DNA from 3 places in the Bacillus sp. KNSH39 genome. Region 1 is predicted to be linked to each of the others. Evidence: riboswitches for the same ligand, from Rfam matches in the RefSeq annotation. Region 1 holds a riboswitch; each other region holds the start of a gene.
The links. A riboswitch is a leader RNA that binds a small molecule or an ion and turns the genes downstream of it on or off. The one in region 1 is predicted to bind S-adenosylmethionine.
Positions count from the first base shown of each region.

Region 2: another riboswitch for S-adenosylmethionine. It lies ahead of ACUL40_RS19250 (bifunctional O-acetylhomoserine aminocarboxypropyltransferase/cysteine synthase); the one in region 1 lies ahead of metK (methionine adenosyltransferase).
Region 3: another riboswitch for S-adenosylmethionine. It lies ahead of ACUL40_RS20745 (ABC transporter permease); the one in region 1 lies ahead of metK (methionine adenosyltransferase).

Region 1 is NZ_JBQXYO010000001.1:3,141,352-3,147,570, forward strand. Features, by position in the region: gene ACUL40_RS16065 (hypothetical protein) at 1-81, shown strand, start outside; gene ACUL40_RS16070 (GNAT family N-acetyltransferase) at 153-677, shown strand; gene metK (methionine adenosyltransferase) at 719-1,918, opposite strand; SAM riboswitch class I at 2,088-2,209, opposite strand; gene pckA (phosphoenolpyruvate carboxykinase (ATP)) at 2,438-4,024, shown strand; gene ACUL40_RS16085 (ATP synthase subunit I) at 4,375-4,758, opposite strand; gene ACUL40_RS16090 (hypothetical protein) at 5,038-5,259, shown strand; gene ACUL40_RS16095 (DMT family transporter) at 5,288-6,193, opposite strand.
Region 2 is NZ_JBQXYO010000001.1:3,765,433-3,771,651, forward strand. Features, by position in the region: gene ACUL40_RS19240 (homoserine dehydrogenase) at 1-673, opposite strand, end outside; gene metA (homoserine O-acetyltransferase MetA) at 815-1,720, opposite strand; gene ACUL40_RS19250 (bifunctional O-acetylhomoserine aminocarboxypropyltransferase/cysteine synthase) at 1,704-3,002, opposite strand; SAM riboswitch class I at 3,095-3,199, opposite strand; gene ACUL40_RS19255 (chloride channel protein) at 3,521-4,750, shown strand; gene ACUL40_RS19260 (YjjG family noncanonical pyrimidine nucleotidase) at 4,796-5,491, opposite strand; gene ACUL40_RS19265 (transcriptional regulator YeiL) at 5,599-6,219, shown strand, end outside.
Region 3 is NZ_JBQXYO010000001.1:4,038,523-4,044,741, forward strand. Features, by position in the region: gene ACUL40_RS20720 (DUF3981 domain-containing protein) at 1-1,665, shown strand, start outside; gene ACUL40_RS20725 (multidrug effflux MFS transporter) at 1,783-3,042, shown strand; gene ACUL40_RS20730 (hypothetical protein) at 3,076-3,522, opposite strand; gene ACUL40_RS20735 (hypothetical protein) at 3,796-4,299, shown strand; gene ACUL40_RS20740 (DUF3951 domain-containing protein) at 4,316-4,531, opposite strand; SAM riboswitch class I at 4,699-4,804, shown strand; gene ACUL40_RS20745 (ABC transporter permease) at 4,941-5,858, shown strand; gene ACUL40_RS20750 (ABC transporter permease) at 5,875-6,219, shown strand, end outside.

The DNA of each region.
Region 1 (6,219 bases):
TTAGTAAGCATTATATTCGCGACACTATTTTTACTAAGTAGTGCATTTTGCGCAGGTAAAGCACGTCAAATGAAAGGTTGATTACATATGTTCCAGAAGAAATCAATCCTTTGTAAATCATGTGAAAAGGAAATACAAAAGGAGGACTTACATTGTTTGAATCAAACCGTATCCAGTTACGAAAGTTTTCCGAAGATGATATTCTAACATATTATAAATGGCATAATGATATAGACGTTATGAGTTCAACTACTCTCACTCTTGATAAACCTTCCCTTCAAGACACAGAAAAACTTTGCCAGCAATTTATTCATTCTTCGGACTCTAAGAGCTATATCATTGAAGAAAAATCTACGCATCTTTCAATTGGTATTACTTCTTTAATTCATATTGATTCGTATAATCGAAACGCTGAATGTATTATTGATATTGGTAACAAGGATTACTGGGGGCAAGGTTATGGGAAGGAAGCTTTCACCTTATTATTGGATTATGCATTTTTAGAATTAAATTTACATCGCCTTTCTTTACGAGTATTTTCTTTTAACGATAGAGCAATTAAATTATATAAATCACTCGGTTTTCAACATGAAGGAACTTGTAAAGAAGCTATATTCCGCAATGGCAATTGGCATGACATTGAACTCTTCGCTTTATTCCAACGTAATTATAAATAAAAAAAGCTTTGCGCTCACCGCGCAAAGCTTTTTTTCATATATTATAGACCAGCTTGCTCTTTTAAAGCTGCTGCTTTGTCTGTACGTTCCCATGATAGATCTACATCAGTACGTCCAAAGTGGCCGTAAGCTGCTGTTTGTTTGTAAATTGGGCGACGTAAGTCTAGCATTTTAATAATACCAGCTGGGCGAAGATCGAAGTTGTTACGAACTAGCTCTACTAGTACGTCTTCAGATACTTTACCAGTGCCGAATGTATCAACTGAAATTGATACTGGTTGTGCTACACCGATTGCGTATGCAAGTTGTACTTCTGCTTTTTCAGCAAGACCAGCTGCTACGATGTTTTTCGCAACATAACGAGCTGCATATGCTGCAGAACGGTCAACTTTCGTTGCATCTTTACCAGAGAATGCACCGCCACCGTGGCGAGCGTATCCACCGTAAGTATCAACGATGATTTTACGTCCTGTTAAACCAGCATCACCTTGTGGTCCACCAATTACGAAGCGGCCAGTTGGGTTAATGAAGAATTTCGTTTCTCCATCCATTAATTCTGCTGGTACTACAGCTTTAATTACGTGCTCTTTTAAGTCGCGATCGATTTCTTCCCATGTAACATCTGGGTGATGTTGTGTAGAAATTACGATAGTATCAACACGTACTGGTTTACCATTTTCATCATACTCAACTGTAACTTGCGTTTTTCCATCCGGACGTAAGTATGATAATGTATCATCTTTACGTACTTCAGTTAAACGGCGAGCTAATTTGTGAGCAAGCGAGATTGGAAGTGGCATTAACTCTTGTGTTTCATTACATGCGAAACCAAACATTAAACCTTGGTCTCCTGCACCAATTGCCTCAATCTCAGCGTCAGTCATTTGACCTTCGCGTGCTTCTAGCGCTTGGTCAACACCCATAGCGATGTCAGCAGATTGCTCATCGATAGATGTTAAAACTGCACAAGTTTCTGCATCGAATCCGTATTTTGCGCGTGTGTAACCAATGCCTTGAATTGTTTCACGAACGATTTTTGGAATATCTACGTAAGTAGAAGTCGTAATTTCCCCCGCTACCAATACTAAACCAGTTGTTACAGTTGTTTCACAAGCTACACGTGCATTTGCGTCTTTTGATAAGATCGCATCTAAAATTGAATCAGAAATTTGGTCACAAATTTTATCTGGATGTCCTTCAGTTACAGACTCAGATGTGAACAGATGACGTTTTTTTGTCATGTGGTAAACCTCCCTACAGTAATTGTATATATTGTACGGAACTCATCCTTAATTTGCCACAAACTGCGACATACATTTATTCTCCCACACAAGCATACAGAAAAACCTTTCCTACTTTACATAGAGGAAAGGTTTAATTTGCTACTTGCATACTGCTTTTTGCCCTTCGCTCTTATCGTTCGAGACCTGTAGCCTCGCACAGGTTTTAGCACCTATTCACCTGTATTTACCACTACAAGTGAGGTTGCTGGGCTTCATCGGGCCTGTCCCTCCGCCAGCTCGGGATAAGAGAGTATCCGTCCCAACCTATACTAAAGAAATGATATTCATTTGTCAATTAATATTCACATTTTCCTGAAAGTTTTTCTCAATACGCCTGAAATGAAATATTAATAGGGAAATAATGCATTCACACAAACAAAAAGAAATAAATAGTATACATTATTTATATAATTGTGTTATACTCTTGTTGGGGATTACGAGAAATATTTCATTAAATGAAAAGGATGGTATATAAATATGAGTACTGTGAATGTCCAAATTGGTTTACACGAATTATTGAACGGAAGCAATGCACAGATTCAACTAAGTGTTCCGCAATTAGTGGAAAAAGTATTAATGCGAAATGAAGGGAAATTAACTTCGACTGGTGCCGTTTCTGCTTCAACTGGAAAATATACAGGACGTTCTCCTAAAGATAAATTTATTGTGAAAGAAGCATCGGTTGCTGACAAAATTGCTTGGGGAGCTGTGAACCAACCGATTTCTGAAGAACATTTTAATAAATTATATACTAAAGTTTTAGAATACTTAAAAGAAAAAGAAGAGTTATTCGTCTTCAAAGGATTTGCAGGCGCTGACCGCAATTACCGCCTACCAATTCAAGTTATTAACGAATATGCATGGCACAATTTATTTGTACATCAATTATTCATTCGTCCAACTGAAGAAGAATTAACAACTCATGAATCAGAGTTCACAATTGTTTCTGCACCGAATTTCAAAGCTGATCCAGCTGTTGACGGTACAAACTCTGAAGCATTCATTATGGTTTCATTCGAAAAACGTATCGTACTAATTGGTGGTACAGAATACGCTGGAGAAATGAAAAAATCAATCTTCTCTATTATGAACTTCTTATTACCTGAACAAGATATTCTTTCTATGCATTGCTCTGCAAACGTAGGTGAAGAAGGCGACGTAGCACTATTCTTCGGTTTATCTGGAACAGGTAAAACAACATTATCTGCTGATCCAAACCGTAAACTAATCGGTGATGATGAGCACGGTTGGTCTGATAACGGTGTATTCAATATTGAAGGCGGTTGCTACGCGAAATGTGTAAACCTTTCTCACGAGAAAGAACCACAAATTTTCGATGCAATCACATTTGGATCTGTTTTAGAAAACGTTATCATTAATGACCAAACACGTATCGCCGACTACAACGATACTACTTTAACAGAAAATACTCGTGCTGCATACCCTATGCATGCGATCGACAATATCGTACTGCCAAGTGTTGCTGGACACCCAAATACAATTATTTTCTTAACTGCTGATGCATCTGGCGTATTGCCTCCAATCAGTAAGTTATCAAAAGAGCAAGCTATGTATCATTTCTTAAGTGGTTACACTAGTAAACTAGCAGGAACAGAGCGCGGCGTTACATCTCCGCAAGCAACATTCTCAACTTGCTTCGGTTCACCATTCTTACCACTTGATGCATCTCGCTATGCTGAAATGCTTGGTGAAAAAATCGAGAAACACGATGCGAAAGTATTCTTAGTAAACACTGGCTGGACTGGTGGCGAATACGGCGTTGGTAAACGTATGAACTTAGGTTACACTCGTGCAATGATTCAAGCAGCATTAAACGGTGAACTTGCGAAAACTGAAACAGCTAAACATGACATCTTCGGTCTTGAAGTTCCACTTCACGTACCAGGTGTACCTGACGAAGTGTTAATGCCTGAACAAACTTGGGCTGATAAAGCTGCTTACAAAGCAAAAGCAATCGAACTTGCAAATGAATTCAAAGCTAACTTCAAAAAGTTCGACAGCGTATCTGAAGACATTATTAACTTAGGCGGTCCAATCGCTTAAATTAAAACTTTTTGTTGGAATAACCCTTTACTCATATGAATAAGTGTCGTGTAACCGTAAAGTTTCGCGTACTCACCGACAAAACCCAATGCGGCTTAACGGTTACACACACTTACATAAAAAAGAAGCTTACGTGAAAACGTAAGCTTCTTTCTATATCTTATATAAAGTGAAACGCTAATCTCTTCATCTGTGACCTAGATTATAAAATTACAGCTTCGAATATATACATTATATCCCTACTCACTACATCTCTCGGGTTTCACATCGTATGGGGCTAAAAAAGGCCCTGACCGCTTCTATTCGTGACTGGATCATCTATTCCATCTAAAAAGAAGTCTTTTATCTTTTTAGCTCTTTGTTAGTTCTTTCTCATCTTTCATGCTATAGTAACCTAAATTCACAACGATTAAGAAATACCCACCCATAATCCCTACTGCAAACGCCCACATAACCATGTGGTGCTCAATTTCGTACATAATAATAGCACCCAAAATGGCAGCTGCAAAACGGTTAAACATACCGAGTGTCGGTGCTTTCGTCTTCTTTACAATACTATCTCCAAGCTTCTCAATTCTTCTGCCTAAAAGCCAAACGCAATACATACTTACAATAAGCCCAATTCCAGCGCCTAAAAAGTGTGCTGAAAACGGTGTTAACATCCAACCTAGTAACAAAATACCTAGTATATAATACGATTGGATTTTAAATGATCTTAGTGACATACTAATCATGCTGTACCTCTCTTCATTCGTTCTTATCTATCCAACAAAAAATTTCTTTCAAATTCATATTCCTTACATTCATTTCATTCAAATTAAAAACAACATAAACAGTATGTTTATGTTGTTTAAATGTTTTTAGAAAATAATATTATACAAGATTTCAAACATCATATTCTCATATTTTGTGACGGTTTTTCAAACTTTTTCCGTCCATTTATGAAAAAAATGATATCAATCTATGAACATACGGATATGATGTAATAAGCACACAAATAAAGGGGGCATCTAATGATTTATTTTTTAATGGCTCTCATTCACCTCATTATCCCTGCACTTATTGGACTTTCATTGTATTGGTACACGAAAAATCATAGCATTTTTTACGCTGTCCTCGGTGTTCTTCTTCCAGGTATTATTCTTATTACACTCTTCCGTATTCCATTTTTAAACTTAATTCCACTTATTACTGCTATCTTGTTTCTCATCTTCTTACCAAAAATAAAAAAATAGGAAAGCAGATCATAGGTGATCTGTTTTCCTATTTTGATATAGGTTCCTCTGCAATAGAATGAACTTTTACTTTCTCCGATTTCACAAACCATAGACCGACAAAAATGATAATTCCACCGATGATTTGTTGAAACGATACATATTCATTTGCCCAGACAGCTGCAAATAGAACCGCTACAAGCGGCGTTATATACATATATACCATCGTATGTGACGCCCCAATTTTTTGAACACCAACATACCACATTACTAGACCAAATACTGTTACAAAGAAAATAGAATATAGTAAAGCAAATAGTGTCATTCCGTGAGTAATGTGAAATGGCATGACAAACACATGTGGACCACTTAACAATAATAGCGGAATCGCACCCACTAATGCAGACCATGCAGTAACACGTAATGCTGAATATTTTTTAATTAATGGTCCTGCTAAAACAGGATAAAGCCCCCAGCATATTGATGTAATAAGTCCAATTCCATTGCCATAAAAAGAACTAGTAAGTGAATGTCCTGCTACTAAAACTAAGGCTGCACCAACAAAGGCAGTCATAGAACCGATTAACTTTCGAGAAGAAAACTTTTCTTGTTTCAAGAAAATCGCAAATGCAGTTGTAAAAATAGGTGAAATAGAAATGAGTAAAGAGGCATTTGTAGCGGATGTATATTTGACAGTTTCCATAAATAACGTTTGATACAGTACAATACCTACAACGCTAACGATAATTAATCTAGGTATATCCGTTCGCTCCATATAAACCGACTTTTCAATACAAAAGGTAAGGAGTAACAGAAGCGGTGCCGCCGCCATCATACGAAGTGCAGTAAACTCAATTGCTGTAAATTCTAAAAGTCCATACTTCGCAATTGTATAGTTAATCCCCCAAATAATAACAACACTTAAAATTAATAACTCAATTCCCCATCTTCTCATGCGTATCCCCTCCGCAAAGAAGATTA
Region 2 (6,219 bases), 620 kb from region 1:
CTTTCACATCTCCAAGCTCTACATTTGTAGAGAAACCGAGGGTAGCTAAAATCGTCATTTTTCTTGCTGCATCTAAACCTTCTACATCTGATGTTGGATCTGCTTCTGCAAATCCAAGTTGTTGGGCTTCTTTTAACACGTCGTTATATGCTCTCCCTTCGTCTGACATTTTCGTCAAAATAAAATTTGTTGTTCCATTTACAATTCCCATTACTTTCGTAATAAGATCTGAAGAAAGTCCTTCTACGATACTGCGTAAAATTGGAATTCCCCCTGCCACACTCGCCTCATAGAATAAATCAGCCTTATTATCTTTTGCTGTCGCTAATAATTCAGCTCCATGTAATGCCATTAAGTCTTTATTTGCAGTTACAACATGCTTTCCGCTTTTTAAAGCTTGTAAAATATATGATTTTGCATCATCAATGCCACCCATCACTTCAATGACAACATCAATATTTGGATTATCTAAAATTTCATTTGCATCTTGTGTTAATAGAGTAGAAGGTACCTCTACCTCTCTCTCTTTCTCAATGTTTTGCACTAATACTTTCGTTACCTTCACTGGACAACCTACTTGGTGTATGAGTCGTTCTTGATGATCCGTAATAATACGAACCACACCACTGCCAACTGTCCCAAGACCTAATAACCCAACTTGAATTTCTTTCATAGTACTGTCCACCCCTCAAAAATTGTGTTTAGATGAAATTATATGAGTAAAAAATCTGAAAAACAATGTATTTTGAACATTCGGAAAAATAAAGGTTAATCTTTACAAGGAAAACGTTGCCACGTGTTACACAATCTTTCTTTACAATATATAAGGGGTTTCTTGATACACGTAATAATTCAACCAATTAGAAAACAATAAATTACCATGACTCCTCCACCTAACAAGCGGCTTTTCATCTGGATTATTATGTTTAAAATAGTTTTTTGGCACATCAATATTTAATCCCTTGTCACGATCTCGTTCGTATTCTTGTTTTAACGTCTCACAACTATATTCGCTATGTCCAAGAGCAAACACTTGCCTTCCTTCTGGCCCAATAACAAGGTGAACACCTGCTTCTTCAGAGTTTGCTAACAATGTTAATTCTTTCACTCCTCTAATATCATTCTCTCGTACTTCTGTATGACGAGAATGCGGAGCAAAAAACAATTCATCAAATCCTTGTAATAATTTCACATGTTGCTCGCAAACTTCATGTTCAAATACACCAAACATTTTTTCCTTAAGGGGATACTTTGGAACACCATAATGATAGTACAAGCCAGCCTGTGCCCCCCAGCAAATATGGAGCGTAGATGTTACATTCGTTTTTGAATACTCCATAATATGTTTAAGCTCTTCCCAATAATCTACCTCTTCAAAAGCAAGGGTCTCCACTGGCGCTCCTGTAATAATGAGCCCATCAAACTTTTCATTTTCAATATCACGAAACGTTTTATAAAAGCTTGTTAAATGTTCTTGCGTTACATTACGCGATAGATGTGATTCCATATGAAGCAAATGAACATCTAATTGTAACGGTGTGTTTCCAATTAAGCGAAGTAATTGCGCCTCTGTGTCTTGCTTCGTCGGCATTAAATTTAATATAGCAATTTTTAAAGCACGTATATCTTGTGTTTCTGCCCGCTCCTTCGTCATTACAAAAATATTTTCTTTTTGCAACACTTTGCGAGCCGGTAAATCTTTATCAATTATGATCGGCATGTGTTTTGCCTCCAACTAGAGCTGCTTCCAAATCTGCAATAATATCAGAAACATCTTCTATACCAACCGATAAACGAATTAAATCAGATGTAACACCCGCTAAACGCTGATCTTCAGCATTTAATTGTCTATGCGTCGTACTAGCAGGATGTATAACGCAAGTTCGTGCATCAGCTACGTGCGTTACAAGAGTTGCTAGTTTTACATTTGCGATAAATTCTTTTGCTGCTTCTAATCCGCCTTTAATACCGAAAGTTAAAACACCACTAGCACCTTTTTTCAAGTACTGTTGTGCTAATGAGTAATTTTCATTACTATCTAAGCCTGGATAATTCACCCATTCAATACGTTCATGATTAGCAAGCCACTTAGCAACTGCAAGAGCATTTTCACTATGACGTTCCATTCGTAAATGCAATGTTTCTAAGCCAATATTGCTAATATATGCATTGAATGGGCTCATACAATTTCCATAATCTCTTAATAGCTGAACACGTGCTTTCACAATATACGCTGCTGCACCAAAGTTTTGAACGTAACTTACACCGTGATAACTTGGATCTGGTTCAACAAGCTCAGGATACTTTCCATTTGTCCAATCAAAGTTTCCACCGTCAATTACAATACCGCCTAAAGAGCTCGCATGCCCATCGATATACTTCGTCGTAGAATGAACAATAATATTTGCCCCATGTTCAAATGCCTGGCATAAATAAGGAGTTGCTAATGTATTATCAACGATAAAAGGTACCTCTAATTCTTTAGCGGCAGCTGAAAATTCTTTAAAATTTAAAACATTCATCGCTGGATTTCCTAACGATTCTGCATAGATAAGTTTCGTCTTGTCATTAGCAAGCGCCGTGATTTCATCTGCCGTTAAATTTGGATTAAAGAACGTAACATCAATGCCAAGCTTACGTAAACTCACCCCAAATAAATTAAACGTTCCCCCGTAAACAGTTGAAGAGCAAAGTAAATGGTCTCCACTACTACAAATATTTAAAACTGCGAGCATAATAGCTGCTTGCCCAGAAGCCGTTGCAACAGCTCCTACACCGCCTTCTAAATCTGATAATTTCTGCTCAAATGCTGCTAGAGTAGGGTTTCCAATACGTGTATAAATATATCCTTCTGCCTCTAAGTTAAATAGAGCTGCTAAATCATCCGAAGTATCGTATTTATACGTTGTGCTTTGATAAAGTGGTAAAACACGTGGTTCACCATTCTTTGGCGTATAGCCACCTTGCACACAAATTGTTCCTTTTCCCCATGATTCTCCCATCTCTCATTCTCCTTTCTTTTATACAAAATAAAAAACTGCCCCTTTCCTGAAAACAAGAAAGGAGCAGTTTGAAAACACGCTCTAAAGGCTCTTTCTTATCTCTCAGGATTACTACCTGCAGGATTTGGCACAATTCCGTTATACGGCTGTTGCCAAGGTTTCATCGGGCCTGTCCCTCCACCTTTTCTTGATAAGACTATGCAATTACCGTTGATTTTATAGCAATAATTTCCTAATGTCAAACAGTTTTTCTGAATGTTCTAAAATAAATGTTAACAGTTTCATATAAAGCAACAAAAGAAATATATTCTAATCTATTTCAAAAAAGACCTTTAAAAACCTCAAATCAGTCTATAAAATTAAATAAGTAATTTAACCTATAAATTCAAATTCCCCAAAAGTTAGCCTATATGTTGAATAGGCCATCTTCTCAAAAAGATACTATATATATTCAATCCATTTTTCACTAGTATATTTCACTTTTTTCCCTACTAAGATTTACATAACGGAGGTATAACATGACAAATAAAAAAGATATGCATTACATACTTGCTCTATATGGCATTCTTCTAGGATCTATAGTAGGAGCTACAGTCTGGTTATTTTTAGTCACAATAAATATTGGAATCCACTTTATTTGGGGATACTTGCCTGAAGTTCTCTCTTTTCCCTCTTATTACACCCTTTGCGTAACAATAATTGGCGGGGTCCTTGTTGGTCTATCACAAAAACATTTCGGTACATACCCACGCCTTATGCCTGAAGTAATGGCTGAATATAAAAAAACTGGTCGAATCGAATATCGCTTTGTCCATCGGGCTACTTTAACAGCGATTATTGTTTTAATTTTCGGTGCTAGTCTTGGTCCAGAAGCCGCACTAGTTGGAATTATAGGCGGACTGTGCACATGGGTAGGGGATCGCTTTAAATTTGCCTTAAAGAGTATGAATGAGCTAACCGAGATCGGAATTGGCGCTACTTTAAGTGTCATTTTTAACGCACCATTATTCGGTTATTTAGCACCAAATGAAAATGAGGGGGAAGAAATTGCTGCTTTTTCTAAAGGAAAAAAGGCGATTGTATACTTAGCTACTACTTTCGCAGGTTTTTCTGTTTATTTACTACTGAGTAAACTTGATAATCGTGGATCCTTTATTGTTGATTTCGGGGAAGGTACACTTTCTTTCAATGAATGGATTGCATTTCTTCCACTTGCTAGTATCGGTGCTATAGTTGGTTTCTTTTATTTCAAGTTAGAATTCACATTAGAAAAGTTAATTCACCCTTTTAGAGAATACAAGCTGACACTCGGAATTATCGGTGGTATTTTATTAGGAATTGCGGGAACCTTTCTTCCGTACACATTATTTTCAGGGGAACATCAATTAAAAGAATTAGTTGTTGAATGGAGCCATTTATCTTTTTGGATACTACTTCTTTCAGGGATTTTAAAGTTGTGCATTACTGCCGTTTGTTTGAACACAGGGTGGCGAGGTGGACATATCTTCCCAATTATATTTTCTGGGTCAAGTATCGGATACGCTGTAGCATCTATTCTTCCTATAGATCCAGTAGCATCTGTTGCCATCGTAACAACAGCAATTTCAAGCTATGCGTTACGAAAGCCAATAGCTATAACATTACTATTACTTATGTTTTTCCCGCTTAATTTACTATTGCCCATGCTTGGTGCAGCTGCTATCGGGAATGCCTTTCCACTCCCAAAACATAACGAAAATAAAAATTAATAAAAATAGGCAGTGGGGACGAAAGCTCCACTGCCTATTTTTTTATTACACATGCTGCTTCAATAATGCTTCTAACTCCTCAAAATTATGCACTTCATATGTCGGTATAATCCCACTATCATTTAATTTCCTTTCTGGATTAAACCAACAAGTATCAATTCCCGCTACATATCCACCTTTAATATCAGCGCTTAATGAATCACCAATAATCAGCCCTTCTTCAGGTGCAAAGTTAGGAATCCGTTCAAAAACATAATCAAAATACTCTTTCATCGGTTTTTGAAAACCCGTATCTTCCGAAACAAAGACATCTTTAAATAATGAATGTAACCCTGCATTGCGCAAACGTTTATCTTGCGTCTTAGAAACACCATTTGTCACTATATACAATTCATACTCCCCTTGAATTTGATTTATAAATTCAAATGCACCTTGCATGAGTTGATTTCCTTCTTCTAAGTAGTTACGATAATTATTTTCGAATAATATTCCATTTACTTCTTCTCCATACTCTTTAAACAACAGAGAGAATCGTGTATTTACAACTTCATTGCGTGATAGTTCACCTTTTTCAAAAGCATCCCAAAGACCTTTATTTATTTTTTTATAACGAGCCTCTATCTCGTCTGTTAAAGGGATTCCCTTCTCTTCAAAAAGTACCCGTAAAGCCACTTTTTCAGCCTTTTGGAAGTCTAGTAATGTATCATCTACATCAAATAACAATGTTTTATATTTTTTCATAAATTCATCACACTCTCTTTTCTACAAAAACAAATTTACATAAATCGTATCATTCCTTCTTGTAAAGATAATAGGAGATATCTCATACTATACATAGGGGTGAAAATATGAAAATCAGCAAAAATGAGGAAGAAATTTATCAATACATGCGAATCCATCAATTCCATACCCTATTTTCATTTCATGTCTTGCCATATGTAGAGCTGCATTCTTTTCAAACGAAAGAGATGATATGTAGTGAAGGAAATGCTCTCCCTTATCTCTATTACTTAATTTCTGGGAGAGCCAAAATATATATGAGTCATAAAAACGGGAAGGTTTCATTAATTAATTTTATTCAAGCACCATCTTTTATCGGGGAATTAGGATTAATAGGGGTAGAAAATATTACTAAGTCCGTTGAAGTACTAGAAGATTGTGTGTGTTTGGCACTTCCTCTTAAAGATTGTCAGCAACTTTTATTACAAGATGCAACGTTTTTACAGCACTTATGTAAATTTATTGGAGAAAAGACAATTACTCGCACTGAAAATTACGCAAAAAACTATAGTTATCCTTTTGAAAATCGATTAGCTGCTTTTATTTTATTAACAGAGCAAAATAATTGTTATATAGAAAAGCATACCGAGGCCTCGGAATATTTAAATGTCAGCTACCGTCATCTTTTATATGTATTAAATCAGTTTTGCCAACAAAATTATTTAAGAAAAGAAGGCCGAACATATTAT
Region 3 (6,219 bases), 900 kb from region 1:
AGTAGTAGTAAGCTTCGAGCAGTGGATAAGAAGGGAGATAAGAAGGTTGTAAAGGGTAAGAAATCATCTATTTTAGTTATTCCTGTTTTATTTTGGATAGGTATTGCAATCTATGAATACTTTTGGCTAATTGATGATCGGGTAGACTCGATTCTTACTCATTATTCTGTTGCAGTAGCAATTTTAATTGGGCTTGTTTTATTTTCACAAGATCAAATAGGGAAATTAGAAGGCACATTAAAAGGACTTCTAATGTTTATTTTACTCGCAAGTTACGGCTACTTTGGTTATTTGCATGATATAGTAATCTCGCAAAAGAAATATGATTCTGTTGTTAAGGTAGAGAAAGATATTTCAGAGCCATTTACTGAAAATGACCAGCCGTTTACAGTGCCGCCAAAGACAGCGGAGAATAAGATGAAAAAAGTATTTGGTGATATTCCAAAAGTAGCTTATTTTGAGCTAGGAGAATTAACGCCACAAATGGTAAACGGCGAGGCTTTATATGTAGCGCCGATTGAAGTTTCAGGATTTTTTAAAGCGCGTAAAGCTGAGACAATTCCAGGGTACGTAACGATGTCAGGTACGAATCCTGATGCGGAAGCGAAACTGCACCTCGGTTATAAAATGAAATATGTGCCAAGCATGTTTTTTGGTAATAATTTAGAGCGTGTGGTAAGGCAAGCAGAACCAAATTTAATCTTTAAAGGAAAACCTAAATTTGAGGTTGATGATAAAGGAAAACCATATTATACAATGACGTATGGTGAATTTATTTCAGGAAGATCTGGATTTGAGGTAGAAGGTGTTGTCGTAGTAGATGCACAAACAGGTGAAGTGAAAAGATATGATAAAGGAAAGGCACCTAAATTTGTTGATGGTGTATTAAATCATGAGACTGCATCTACGTTAAATACGTACTTTGGTAAATATATTCACGGATTTTGGAATACGAAATTCTCACAAACAGATATGAAAATTCCGACTGAGTGGGGAACGAAAGAAGGCGTGACCCCGATCTTTGGTAAAGATGGAACACTGTATTATTTTACAGACTTTACTTCTCCAAAAGAAGGAGTAGATTCAGCCCTAGGCTATTCATTAGTAGATGCACGCACAGGCAAGCTATATTACTATAATGGAAAAGAAGTAAAGGGGATTATGGATGGTTCAGCAGCTACAGAAGTAGTAGATAATTCCTTTAAGAGAGAGAAATGGCATGGGACAATGCCTGTCATTTATAACGTATACGGTAAACCAGCTTGGATTATTCCGGTTGTCGATGACGGAGGCCTAGTACGTGCACATACAGTTGTATATGCTGCTAATGCAAAAATATTTGCGACAGGTTCTTCGCAGAAAGAAGCGCTTGAGAATTATAAAAACGTAATGAGCGGTAATGGTGATACATTTAGACCAACCTCAACAGGAAAAGAAGCGCAAAAAGAAGGTATTGTACAACGTGTATATAAAGAAAAATCAGGTGAAAATACAATCGTGTACGTACTTTTAGAGAATGAACAAAAGGTATTTATGATACCGGTGAAGAAATTCCCATATGCTATGTTTACAGAAGTAGGAGACCCAATTCAAATTACATATTTAGATACGGGAGAGATGATGTCCTCAGTATCTAAATTTACGAATAGCAATGTGAAAAAGTAAAGCGATAGAATTTCTATCGCTTTTTTTACATTATGAAAGAGGAAAATGCGCTGTACTTGACGTATGTTTATGATGTAACTATAATTGTTACGATTCAGTTTGTATAGGAAAGGGTGAATTGAAAAAGTGAATGAAGTTAATCACGAAATATATAAACCTGTAAAGGCAAACAGGTTATGGATGATTCTTGTATTAGGAACACTTACGGCGATTGGACCATTATCTATTGATATGTATTTGCCTTCATTACCGAAGTTAACGGATGATTTGCAAACAGGTGCATCCCTCGCGCAGCTTACATTAACAGCTTGTTTGCTTGGGCTGTCAGTAGGACAATTATTTGTTGGCTCAATTAGTGATATTTACGGAAGACGCAAACCTCTTATTATTGCTCTTATTATTTATGTTGCTTCTTCTTTACTTTGTGCTGTTGCGCCATCTATTTGGACATTAGTGTTATTGCGCTTCCTACAAGGAGCTTCAGGATCAGCCGGGATTGTTATATCACGTGCGATGGTACGTGATATGTATTCAGGTTCTGAAATGACGAAGTTTTTCTCACTGCTTATGTTAGTAAACGGAGCAGCGCCTATTTTGGCACCGATTATTGGGGGGCAATTATTACAGTTTACAACGTGGCGCGGTGTTTTCATCGTTCTTGGAGCAATAAGTGTATTCATGTTAATCTCAGCTACTTTTGTATTGCGTGAAACATTACCTCCTGAAGAAAGAGAAACGGGTGGTTTGTCAGGGACTTTGGCGACGTACGGAAAATTGTTAAAGGACCGTCTGTTTATGGGATATGCATTGTCACAAGGATTAGTAACAGCGGCAATGTTTGCATACATTTCGGGCTCACCATTTGTGTTGCAGAACATATACGGAGCATCACCACAGCAATTTAGTTTATTCTTTGCGATTAACGGCATCGGTATTATTATTGCTAGTCAGGTAACGGGTCGTTTAGCGGGGAAAGTGAATGAGAAGACATTATTTGTTGCTGGTATTATTATCGCAGCTGTTGGTGGCCTATCTTTACTACTGACAATCGTACTAGGAATAGGTTTAATCGGTGTTTTATGTTCGTTATTCCTTGTCGTATCAAGTGTCGGGGTTGTATCAACAACTGGGTTTTCATTAGCGATGAGAAATCAGAAACAAGCTGCAGGAACAGCATCAGCTTTATTAGGCTTATTACAGTTCATTTCAGGAGCTCTTGTTGCGCCGCTAGTAGGTATCGGTGGAAGTAATACAGCATTACCGATGGGGGTTGTTATTGCGCTTTGTGAAGTAGGAGCAGTGTTATGTTATCTATTTATGGCCAGAAGAAGTGAGAAGCAGTTTGAACTGCAGCAAAAACAAAATTTAGAGGCTTAACAAAAAAGAACTGATTCAAAGGGAATGTTTGAATCAGTTCTTTTTTTCATTTCTTTGAAATACCTCATACATATTATTCATGATCGTATCATATAAAACAGCAAGTTTATCCCACACCCAGCGATTACTATCGACTTCTTTTTCCCCACAGTCGATAATATCGGTATGGTCAGTAATTTTATACGCTTTTTTAACGATAATAGGAGCAATCTTCGGTATACGTGGGATTTCCTTTAAGGTATCTGCAAAGTTTCCAATGTAGACATGACCGATGATTTCGATTGTTAATGATTTATCCGATATATTGAGCACGGTATGAAATTGATTTGTATGTTGTTGTTTTAAATATTGAGCTAACTTAAATGGAGCATGCTTCTTCTTTAATACGCGGCGAAGGCTCTCTGTATTTTCGATATGAAGTGATTTTTCGCGAATAAGGACACGAATATCTTCTCCCATAAAAGGTATTGTGTTGTACATAGATGATTCTCCTTAAAACCTTACATATGTTTGCGTTATGCATATGTAAGTCTAGCATGGTTTGTTCTTTATGTGTGCTTACAGTTTTGTAAGGTGAGTAGTAAAGCAGTGCAAAAGTTATTTGTATAAAGTGACGATACTGTGACAAACATGTTGGTATACATGTTACGATGTCGTCTTAAGTGTAAAAAGTAGGATGTTCTCGGTATAATAACAAGTGGAGATAAAAGAAACTATAATGAGTAGTAGCTGTAGATAAAAGGAGAAGAAGAGATGAAGAAGGTTTTGGGTATTGCTGTAATGGGAAGTATGATCCTTCTAGCAGGATGTAATGGAAATAAGGATACGAAAGAACCGAAAGAAAAGGTAGAGCAATCTACAGAACAAACAGAAGAAATGAAAGAATACCTTGCAGTACATGAAAAATACGATTTGAAAATGAATAAAGAAATTAATAACGCACTGCAGTTATTTGAAGTGGCAAAAGAAAAGGGCGGTAAGGAAATAACGACTGCTACATATAAAGAAGATGTGCAAAAGGTAACAACTAGCATGTTAGAAGATATTGATCATATACGTAAAGAAATTCGTGTTCCAAAATCGAAAGAGCAAGAACATGAGGTATATGTTGGTTTCTTGAATGAATCAGAACAAGCAATGAAAAAATTACAGAAGTTAGCTAAAGAAGAAGATTCATCGTTGATTCGTGATATAGAAATTAATTTTGCAACAGCATCGACATACTATAAACGTTTTCAAGCAGAAACGAAAAAATAACCTTGCCTATGCAAGGTTATTTTTTCTTCTTGCCATCTCCATCTTCATCCTCGGATACTAATATCTTCTGTTCTTCGTGAAATTCGGAAATAGTTTGCCCGGTAATATTATCGAAAGGGGTATAAAAAGAAGTGATACTTTTCTTTTTGATGAAGAGTTTGTAGAAGCCGATGATGACAAGTATAACGATTGTTAAGGGTAATCCTATAGTAGCTAGAAGTAAGGGGTCCATCTTATAACTCCTTTCATATCTTTTTTTATTATAAGCGAAATACGATATAGATAAATAAAAGTATTAAAAACTGATTTTTCTAAATATATCCAATTTGATTGACTTTTCATTTTTTCAGAATTATAATTCGAAATATACAATTTGAACCAAATAATAATATAGCAATTTACTTATCCAGAGAGGTAGAGGGACTGGCCCTATGACACCTCAGCAGCGGGTTCTGTAATAGGAACACCGTGCTAATTCCAGCAAGCAAGTCTTGAAAGATAAGTGATGGGCCTTTGTTTATTAAGCCTTGATCTTATTTTTTAAGATCAAGGCTTTTTGTATTCTAAAAAGAGAAAAGGGAGTAATGGAAAAAGTACGTTTATAAAACTAAGTAAATATATGTGTTTAGGGGGTTATTAGGGTGTATGTAATTAAAAAATTATCAGTTATGGTGTTCACGCTATGGGTTATTACGACGGTGACATTTCTAATTATGCATATTATTCCGGGGGATCCATTTTCATCAGATGCAAAAATCTTTCCTGAAGAAGTGATCCAAAACATGAGAGCGAAGTATCACCTTGATGAACCGTTATGGAATCAATATGTTGCTTATTTAGACGGCGTAGTTCATTTTGATTTTGGTGAATCTGTTCAATCAACCGGGCAAGGTGTATCAGAAATTATAACAACTGGTTTTGGTCCATCAGCAATTATTGGTTTACAAGCACTTATTATTTCATTGCTAGTCGGAATTGCTGCAGGTACATTTGCTGCTCTCTATCATGGGAAGGTAATTGATTACGGTGTAAGTTTACTTGCCATCCTCGGTATTTCTATTCCGAGCTTTATTTTAGCACCACTATTTATACAAGTATTCGCTATTCAATTCGAGCTCTTACCAGTAGCTTCTTGGGGTACATTTGAACATACGGTATTGCCATCCTTTGCATTAGCGTTAGGACCAATCGCAGTGATTACAAGATTTGTTCGCTCTAATATGATCGAAGTACTGCAGAGTGATTATATTAAGTTAGCGAGAGCGAAAGGTATACCGATTAAGAAGATTATTATAAGACATGCTCTTCGAAATGCAATTGTTCCGGTACTTACATTTGTTGGACCATTAATGGCGGGACTTTTAACAGGTACTTTCGTTATTGAAAAGATTTTTTCAATTCCTGGTCTCGGAAAATATTTTGTAGATAGTATTTTTAATCGAGATTATCCAGTGATTATGGGAACAACCATTTTTTATAGTGCACTTTTAATTGTATGTATTTTTATTACAGATATTATTCATCGTATTGTTGATCCACGTATTCGTTCTATTACGTAAGGAGGGGGATGTTTAGATGGGAGCTTATGAAATTAATGACCAGTTATTAACAAATGAAGAGAAGAAAGAATTAACGATAAATAAAGATCAGCAAAAGATTAGCCGAAAGAAAGAAGTGTTTCGTAAGTTTGTATCGAATCCAATCGCAGTTTTAGGATTAGTGACGTTATTACTCATTATTGTTTTCTCACTTGTTGGTGAAAGTTTAACGCCATTTACTGCGAGTGAACAAGTAAAAGAGGCAACAAACTTACCACCTAGTAGTGAGCATTGGTTCGGAACAGATGATTTGGGAAGAGATATATGGGCACGTACTTGGGCTGGTGGGAAGATTTCACTAACAGTTGGATTAGTAGCAGCT